3 regions of the Bradyrhizobium sp. SZCCHNR1017 genome follow, and region 2 is predicted to be linked to each of the others. Evidence: predicted binding sites of a transcription regulator. Region 2 holds the regulator's gene; each other region holds the start of a gene.

Region 1 (3,240 bases), 120 kb from region 2:
CGTGCTGGCTACCACGACCGTGCACAAGTGGGGCGCGTCCGTCGGCGCTGGCGTCGAATACGCCTTCTCGCCGGGCTGGTCGGTGGGCTTCGAGTACGACCACCTGTTCATGGGCAACACGAACGTCCCGTTCCGCGGTGCGGTGTTCACCCAGACCGACACCATCAAGCAGGACGTCGACCTGTTCACGGCGCGCCTGAACTACCGCTTCGGCGGTCCGGTCGTCGCCAAATACTGATTGATCGTTCGACAACCGAAAGTTCCAAAGGCCGGCGCAAGCCGGCCTTTTTGTTGCTCAGAAGCCGCCTTTGCCGCCCTGCAACACTTGGAACCAAGCATTTGAGTTACATGAACAATCTGGAACTCCCCCGTAGAAACGCGGTTTGGCCGCGAGTGTGTCTTCAGGGTGACGGTAATCCGTACGGAACCGGGCTATAGGAACCTCGTCAACTTGAACGGGTGAGTCTGTTTCGTGCGTAAGCTTATCGGTGCGATGCGGACTTCGAGGAATAAAAAACTGGAGACTGGAATGAAGAAGATCCTGCTCGCGACCGTGGCCTTGGCCGCCCTGGCCGCTCCCGCTGCCGCCGCTGATCTTGCCGCGCGCCCGACCTACACCAAGGCCCCGGTTCTCGCGCCGGTGCTGACCTGGACCGGTTTCTACATCGGTGCCATGGGCGGCTATGCCAACGAGGATGCTGACTTCGCGGCCATGAAGGGCGGCTTCGCCGGCGGCACCGTCGGCTACAACTGGCAGCAGGGTGCTGTCGTGTTCGGCCTCGAGGCCGACGCCGCTTGGGCCGACATCAACGCAAACGTTGGCGCGCTCGGTGTCAACGCCGAGTCCAAGATCCGCGACTGGGGCACTGTCCGCGGCCGCATCGGCTACGCCTTCGGCCCGACCCTGCTGTACGCGACCGGTGGTTACGCCTGGGCCGACAACCGCATCTCGCTGACGGCCCCCGGCTTCGCCGCTGCCGACAGCAAGATCCACTCCGGCTGGACCGTCGGCGCTGGCGTCGAGTACATGTTCGCCCCGAACTGGTCGCTGAAGGGCGAGTACCTCTACAAGAGCTTCGGTGGCGAGAGCTACACCTTCACCGGCCTCGGCACGCTCGCAACCGGCACCCTCAACGTGCATTCCGGTCAGGTCGGCATCAACTACCACTTCTAAGTCTTTGCCTACGGGCCAACGCACACAGCCTTCGCTCTGTCAGAGCGGAGGCTTTTTCTTTGTGGGATCGTGCACAAAACAGTACGGAACCGGCAGTCTCCTGCCAGTCGCTGCCATTCCCTGAGCGCATTGTTGATGATTCGCTGACGGCACTGGAAATCCAGCTCCGTTCTTCCTACGTTCCGACCATACCTTTTCCCCCTGGCGTCCGATGGCCGGCTTCCGGCGAACGCGCCTGCAACGATGGCGCAACTCTGCGCCGTGGGACGATCGTCATGGATGAAGTGCTCAAGGCCAAGCAGCGCGCGCAAGCCAACCAGTCGAGCCTGCGGGCCATCACCATCCGCGGCGCCCGCGAGCACAATCTGAAAAACATCGACGTCGAGATCCCGCGCGACAGGCTCGTCGTCTTCACCGGCCTGTCCGGTTCCGGCAAATCCTCGCTCGCCTTCGATACGATCTATGCCGAGGGTCAGCGCCGCTACGTCGAATCGCTGTCGGCCTATGCCCGTCAGTTCCTCGAGATGATGCAGAAGCCGGACGTCGACCAGATCGACGGCCTGTCGCCGGCGATCTCGATCGAGCAGAAGACGACCTCGAAGAACCCGCGCTCGACGGTGGGCACCGTCACCGAGATCTACGACTACATGCGCCTCTTGTGGGCGCGCGTTGGCGTTCCCTACTCCCCGGCGACCGGCCTGCCGATCGAAAGCCAGACCGTCTCGCAGATGGTCGACCGCGTGCTGGCGATGCCCGAGGGCACCCGCCTCTATCTGCTGGCGCCGGTCGTGCGGGGACGCAAGGGCGAGTACAAGAAGGAGCTCGCCGAATATCTCAAGAAGGGCTTTCAGCGCGTCAAGATCGACGGCACCTTCCATGAGCTCGCCGAGGCGCCCACGCTCGACAAGAAGTTCCCGCACGATATCGACGTCGTTGTCGACCGCATCGTCGTGCGCCCCGACATCGGCCAGCGTCTCGCAGAAAGCTTCGAGACCGCGCTGAAGCTCGCGGAGGGACTCGCCGTGATCGAGTTCGCCGACGCGCCTGCATCGTCATCACCGGGCCGCGCCGAAGGCGCGAGACCCGGTGATCCATCCTCCTCCAAGGAGATGGATGGCCGGGTCAAGCCCGGCCATGACGAGAAGAAGCAAGACGACAAGAAGAAGGTCGCAAAGATCCACGACAAGAGCGGGCCCGAGCGCATCCTGTTCTCGGAGAAGTTCGCCTGCCCGGTCTCCGGCTTCACCATCCCCGAGATCGAGCCGCGGCTGTTTTCATTCAACAACCCCTATGGCGCCTGCCCGGAATGCGGCGGCCTGGGGGTCGAGCAGCACGTCGATGCCGACCTCGTCATTCCCGACAAGGACGTCACCCTGCGCAAGGGTGCGATCGCCCCCTGGGCCAAGTCGTCGTCGCCCTACTACCTGCAGACGCTGACCGCGCTCGGCAAGTTCTACAAGTTCACGCTGGACACCAAGTGGAAGGACCTGCCGAAGAAGACGCAGACCGCCCTGCTGCACGGCTCCGGCGACGACGAGATCAAGTTCACCTATGAGGACGGCGTCCGCGCCTACGACACCAAGAAGCCGTTCGAGGGCGTCATCACCAACATCGAGCGCCGCTTCCGCGAGACCGAGAGCGAGTGGGCGCGCGAGGAGCTCGGCAAATACTTCAATGACGTGCCCTGCGCCGGCTGTAACGGCTACCGCCTGAAGCCCGAGGCGCTGTGCGTCAAGGTCGGCGGCAAGCACATCGGCGAGATCAGCGACCTCTCCGTCAAGGCCGCCGGAGAATGGTTTGCCGAGGTGCCGAAGGCCCTGAACGCGCAGCAGACCGAGATCGCCACGCGAATCCTGAAGGAGATCCGCGACCGCCTCACCTTCCTGCTCGACGTCGGCCTCAACTACCTGACCCTGGCGCGCTCCTCCGGCACGCTGTCCGGCGGCGAGAGCCAGCGCATCCGCCTGGCGTCGCAGATCGGCTCGGGGCTGACCGGCGTGCTCTACGTGCTCGACGAGCCGTCGATCGGCCTGCACCAGCGCGACAATGCCCGCCTGCTCGACACG
Region 2 (3,240 bases):
GCCGGGCAGCTCGAACGTGCCGAGATGATACTCGGTGTCGCCAGGTCCATGTTGCCAAGTCCATCGAACAGCGAGGGGCTTTCGGCCAGCGTGAACGCAGCGCGCGGATAGCGTTGCCAGATGGCGATGTCGTCAGCCGTGACCGCCAGCCATCCGAACTCAAGCATGTAGCAGTCGGGCTCGGTGATCCGGCCGGCCTTGTTCCAATCGATCTTGTTGACCACGGCGGCAGGCTCCCCCGGCACATCATGCCGGCCGAGGGATGTCGTTCCTATCCGATGCGATGCCGGGGCGTGAGGTTCGCCCGAGAGGACTTTGCGCTTGCAGAACCCAAATCTCCCACGGTCGAAAGCTCGCTCACGACCGAGAGAAATGCCGATGCGGAGACCCCTCAGGTGATGCTGATGCGGCGAATCGGTGTGGCCTGCGAAGGCGGCACGTCCTCGGCGATGTCCGGGCGTCGCTCCGCCGGCTGCTTGCTGACCGGCAATTGCAGCACGGTGACGCGCTGGCCCTCGCAGAGCTGGGTCACCAGCACGTGGCGGCCATCGGCGAATTCGATCGCGTCGTGATGGCGATCGGGAATGTGAGTCTCGATGCTGTTGAACTTTGCGACGCGCTCGCGGATCGTCCGGGTCCAGAGCCAGCGGCTGTCGTAGCGGACGTCCTCGGCGAAGGCCAACTCGGTGCCGGGCAGCATGCAGACTGCGACGGTCGGCTCGCTCTCCAGCGCGAAGCCGCGGGTGGCGGTGCCACGGAAGGTCATCGAGATCAACGTCTCGCCGACCTTGGCGGGACGGGACGCAACCGCATGGAGGCTGTAGTCACACATCGGATCGCTCCTCGTTGAGAGATAGCCGACCCACGCTCCCCCCGGACAGGCGCAGGCCTCTATCAGAGTGGACATCGATGGTGATGTTAGCGCGCGCTTCGCGGCAATTCTGCGCTGATCTGCATCGCGTGTGCCCGCGGCCGATCACAAGCGTTTGAGCATGCCGCGCTGCACATCATGAGGTGCATTCGCGCGTGACGTATTTTGCTGGGCAGCCTCCGATCGGCGGCGAAAGCGCGTGCGCCCGCCGCCCATCGACCGATCCCATTCGCGATCAGTACTTGCGGTACAGCCCGACCAGCTTGCCTTGGATCTTCACCCGGTTCGGCGGCAGGATGCGTACCTCGTAGGCGGTGTTGGCCGGCTCCAGCGCGATCGATGCGCCGCGTCGGCGGAAGCGCTTCAACGTCGCTTCCTCATCGTCGATCAGCGCCACCACGATGTCGCCGGTGTCGGCGGTCTCGTTGCGCTGGATCAGCGCCATGTCGCCGTCGAGGATGCCGGCATCGACCATGGAGTCGCCGCGCACCTCGAGTGCGTAGTGATCGCCGTTGCCGAGCATGTCGGCAGGCACGCTGATGGTGTGGCTGCGCGTCTGTAGCGCCTCGATCGGAGTACCGGCGGCGATGCGGCCCATCACCGGCACTGCGACCGGGCGCTCGCCATCGTCCAGCGCGGGAGTGCTGGTGCGCACCTTGCCGAGATTGCCCTCGATCACCGACGGGGTGAAGCCGCGGCGGTTGTTGGCGGCCTGTGACAGCTCGGGCAGCTTGATCACCTCGATCGCGCGGGCGCGGTTCGGCAGCCGGCGGATGAAGCCGCGCTCCTCGAGCGCCGTGATCAGGCGATGAATGCCGGACTTCGAGCGCAGATCGAGCGCATCCTTCATCTCGTCGAAGGACGGCGGCACGCCGGCTTCCTTGAGCCGCTCGTTGATGAACCGCAGAAGTTCGTACTGTTTGCGCGTCAGCATCTCGACCTGGTCCCCGGTTTGTTGTCGTCCGAGTCCAGGAGCTGCGCCTCGCGCACAAACCGGCTGAGAGCGCCCTGGAGTCGGACCGTCATCGCGTCGCCCGCAACATACTAAAAACAAATCATGAACGGACACTATATGTTCGATGTGTGTTCCGCAATCCTAAAAATATGATGAACAGACCGGGCTTTACCGGGGAAGCGGCTCAGTTCGGCAGGCGCAGGATCTCGCACGGGCTGCCCGCAGGCGCCTTCGGCGCAAACGCCGGCCGGATCACCACCGCCTGCGAGAGCGCGAGATTGCCGAGCAGCGACGAATCCTGCTGGCTCACCGGGGTGGCGACCAGCGTGCCGTCGGCGCGCTCTTCGAGCCGCGCCCGCAGATAGTCCTCGCGCGAATCGTTCGGCCCGAGCTCGCGGCCGAGCAGGGCGGTCTCGCGCGGCATCACGGCCTCGTCGCGGCCGAGCAGCCGCCGAATCAGCGGCACCAGGAACAGGATGGCGCAGACATAGGACGACACCGGATTGCCGGGCAGTCCGATCACCCTCATGCCGCCGAGCCGTCCGTGCATCATCGGCTTGCCCGGCCGCATCGCGATCTTCCAGAACGCCATCTCGACGCCCTCGGCTTCGAGCGCCTGCTTGACCAGGTCGTGATCGCCGACCGAGGCGCCGCCGGTCGTGATCAAGATGTCGGCCTTGGCCTCGCGGGCCCGGCGGATGCCGGCGATCGTCGCCTCCATCGTATCCGCGGCGATGCCCAGATCGATCGGGGTCCCGCCCTCGTTGCGCACCAGCGCCCGCAAGGCGTAGCCGTTGGAATAGACGATCTGGCCCGGGCCGGGCGTCGAGCCCGGCATCACCAGCTCGTCGCCGGTGGCGAGCAGCGCCACCTTCGGCCGGCGCCGCACCGGCAGCGCCGGATGATTCATGCTGGCCGCCAGCGACAGGTCGCGGTCGCTGAGCCGGCGCCCGGACTTCAGCAGCACCATGCCCTGGTGAAAGTCGACGCCCGCCGGCCGGATATGCCGGCCCTTGATCGCGGCCTCGGTGATCACGACGTGGCCGTCTTCGGCGATCGTGTCCTCCTGGATCACCACCGCGTCCGCGCCCTCCGGAACAACGCCACCGGTGAAGATCCGCGCCGCCTCGCCGGGTCCAACCACGCGATCGAACGGCCGCCCTGCCGCAACCTCGCCGATGACCTTCAGCCGCGCCTTGGCCTGGGCGGCGTCCGCCGCGCGCACGGCATAGCCGTCCATTGCCGACATCGCCTCGGGCGGCTGCGTCCGCAGCGCCGCGATGTCCCGCGCCAGGATGCGGTGAAACGCCTCGTCCAGCCCGACCTGCTCCTCGGCCAGCGGCTCGGCGCCGGCGAGCACCGCGGACAACGCATCAGACACCGGCATCAGGGCCATGAGAGTTCCTTCGGACGG
Region 3 (3,240 bases), on a different contig from region 2:
CTGCCAATAATCAGGGTCGCGCAGCCAGTCGGGCCGGTTGGCCACGAAGGTCCAGGTACGGATCTGTGCAATCCGCCCCGACAGCGTATCGATGTCGCCATCGACGCGGTCGGCCTGATCGACCTGGGCCGCGTACCAGGCGTCCGGAATACGCCCCTTCTGCATCAGGAAGCCGAACACTGTGGTCACCAGCTCCGCATGGGCGGCCGGCGACAGCCTGCGATAGTCGGGAATCTGGCAGGTTTCCCACAGACGCTCGACCGCGGCCGCGCCGTGAGCCATGTCGCGCACCTCGGCATCGCGCGCGGCGTGATCGAGCACGCGCAGATCCTCCGCAATCGGCGCGCGCGTCAGCGCCTCATGCGCCGGCGCGACCGCCAGGGAGACCTGAAGCGCGCTCAAGGACGCGAAATCAAGCCGGGAGTTGCGCCATTGCAGCACCTTCACGGTATCGAAGGCATGGTTCTGGAGCGCATTGACCAGCTCGGGCTCGAATGGCGCACAACGTCCGGTGGTACCGAACGTGCCATTGCGCGTCGCGCGTCCGGCACGGCCGGCGATCTGGGCAAATTCCGACGGCGTGAGCCGGCGGAACTGATAGCCGTCATATTTGCGGTCGGACGCGAAGGCGACGTGATCGACGTCGAGATTGAGCCCCATGCCGACCGCATCGGTGGCGACGAGATAGTCGACGTCGCCGTTCTGGAACATCGCCACCTGCGCGTTGCGGGTTCGCGGCGACAGCGATCCCAGCACGACAGCGGCGCCGCCATGCTGGCGGCGGATCAGCTCGGCGATGGCGTAGACCTCGTCGGCCGAGAACGCCACGATGGCGGTCCGGCGCGGCTGTCGCGTGATCTTGCGATCACCGGCGAATTCGAGTTGCGACAATCGTGGCCGTGTCACCATCGACGCGCCCGGCAGCAGGCGCTCGATGATGGGGCGCATCGTCGCAGCACCCAGCAGCAGCGTCTCGTCGCGACCGCGGCGATTGAGGATGCGGTCGGTGAAGACGTGGCCGCGCTCCAGATCGGACGCGATCTGGATCTCGTCGACGGCCAGGAACGACACGTCGAGATCCCTGGGCATCGCTTCGACGGTCGACACCCAGTAGCGCGGATTTTTCGGCTTGATCTTCTCCTCGCCAGTGATCAGCGCGACGGCCTCGCTGCCGACGCGATCGGCGATCTTGTTGTAGACCTCACGCGCGAGCAGCCGCAGCGGCAGTCCGATGATGCCGGAGGAATGCGCGAGCATGCGCTCGATCGCCAGATGCGTCTTGCCGGTGTTGGTGGGGCCGAGCACGGCGGTGACGCCGCTTCCGGGAGCGCGGTCGGACGTGCGCTCGAAAGGCGAGGCAGCCGAAGAGGACGAAAAAGCCATTCGTTAAATGTGGGTCTCGAAGCCGGCGTTGGAAGCGCGCCGTTCACGCGCGACGGATGCGGAATAATCGTGTGTCTGGAGAGGCTGCGATGCTGACCCCTGTCTCACATTGTGACGCATATAGTGACGCAGCTTAAGCTTCGGAACGCCTTGAGAACGAATCGCGAAGGAATCGCTGACTCCGTCGGCTTTCCGGCTTCGTTCACCGCAACATCTCGCGCTCTGCCATCAAGCCAGCACTAGATCAAGTTTTCGCGGGCTCCACAAGCAACGCTTTCGCGATGGAACTGGCGCGCGTTCAGCGCGTCCCGAGTCGAATCAGAATCAGGGAAGAGTCAAACGGATTCACGCGCAGCAGACAGCATCCATAGGGGGTCCCGACAAATCGGAGCTCATGAGCCCGTCAGTCCGGAGATCATGCAGCGCGAACCCCGAATCTCCATCGGATTCAAGCGATAGCGGACGGCATGCCGTCAGGCCTTCACGCCACGGCCGCTGACGGGGCTGTGCCGCAACGACGAGATTCCGATGTGGAGGAGCAGCGAAACGACGCACTACTGGGTCTTGGCGACGTGCGGCGCCGCCTGGGTGATGAACGACGTCGCTTCCAGCATCGCGGTCCCCAGCGGGGTCGGGATCACCATCTTGAACGGCACCAGCACACGGGTGCCGGCGATCGGCACGAAGAAGATCTCCATGTTGCGGGCCTGAGCCAGATATTTGATGACCGGCCGGTCCGGGATGTAGCCCGCGACTGGCGTGAAGTAGATCGCGCAGACCAGCGCCGGGCCACGATAACCCTTGTCCGCCTTGACGTTCTCCATGCGCTTGTAGTCGAGCTTGAGCTCGTAGCGCATGCGGCCGTCGAACACGGGCGCAGCGCCGCGGCACGAGTCCGGCGACAGCAGCTCGCCGTTGCCCGGCACGCGCACCAGAGAGGCCGTCATCGGATCGAGCACGCCACGCTTGTGGGCATCCGTCACCGGAATGCGGTCGGGATCGACCGGAGGCGCCGGCTCGATGGCGAAGTCCTTCACAGTACCGTTCTGCAGATTGATGCGGATCTGCTCGGATTTCTTTCCCGTCGTGGTCGAGGCCTGGTAGCTCTGGCCGACCAGGGCGCCGTTGACGACGCGCCCCTGCACCGAGCCGGTGCCTGATCCTTGCGAGAAGCTCTTGAGCAGGCCGGCGGTGCCGCCCTGAGCCGCGGCACCATACTGATCATCCCCGATCTCGACCGCCCAGGTGCCCTTGCCGACGGGGATGCCAGCCAGGGAAGCCTCGTATTGAGCGTCCAACCGAGCCTGCGCCTGGGCGTTTTGCGCCGGCAACAATAGGCAGAGCGCTGCCCCGGCCGCGGCCAGGCGACAGGAGAGAAATGAGGGAACCGAGATGATGGTCACGTGACGAATGATCCTACCGATCCGCCTGCCTGAGCGCCGGACCGATCCGACGCGCCGTCCTTGCTACTTAAGCCAAAAACGCCTTCAAACAACGCGAACCGTCCGACAATGGCGGTTTGTCCAGCGCTTTGCAGCTGAACAGCACTCAGACCGTCATCCGCAGCTCTGCCGGAACCGAGCCGCGAACCTCCGACCGCGCCAGCATGCCGCCATTCCGGCATTTCGGACTGTTCGCGGGATATCCATCCATCACGTCCGAATGCGCCCTTTATATGGTCTAAACTATCGGCTATACTATTGATTATACGCCTGCTTTTCTGCTGGTTGGCGATTTCGGCCCGACCAGGAGGATGCACGGGTCGCGCCCTTCGGGTTCGCCGGCCCGGCTCCCTCTATTCGCTGCGGCCTTCAAAACCTTGACGAAAAGCCGCATCCCCCCTATACGACCGCATCT

What was found. The regulator LexA, encoded in region 2, represses DNA repair genes until DNA is damaged. The targets are predictions, from matches to a motif close to TGTTCNNNNTGTGTTCNG.
Region 1: the regulator LexA is predicted to act here: its motif matches at 1,342-1,359, upstream of uvrA (excinuclease ABC subunit UvrA).
Region 3: the regulator LexA is predicted to act here: its motif matches at 1,525-1,542, upstream of QW863_RS16795 (helicase-related protein).

Annotation. Positions count from the first base shown of each region.
Region 1 is NZ_JAUHIR010000001.1:738,326-741,565, forward strand. It holds gene QW863_RS03430 (outer membrane protein) at 1-238, shown strand, start outside; gene QW863_RS03435 (porin family protein) at 530-1,174, shown strand; gene uvrA (excinuclease ABC subunit UvrA) at 1,450-3,240, shown strand, end outside.
Region 2 is NZ_JAUHIR010000001.1:857,052-860,291, reverse strand. It holds gene QW863_RS04015 (hypothetical protein) at 392-832, opposite strand; gene lexA (transcriptional repressor LexA) at 1,107-1,805, opposite strand; gene glp (gephyrin-like molybdotransferase Glp) at 2,011-3,222, opposite strand.
Region 3 is NZ_JAUHIR010000006.1:85,026-88,265, forward strand. It holds gene QW863_RS16795 (helicase-related protein) at 1-1,383, opposite strand, end outside; gene QW863_RS16800 (DUF3108 domain-containing protein) at 1,938-2,714, opposite strand.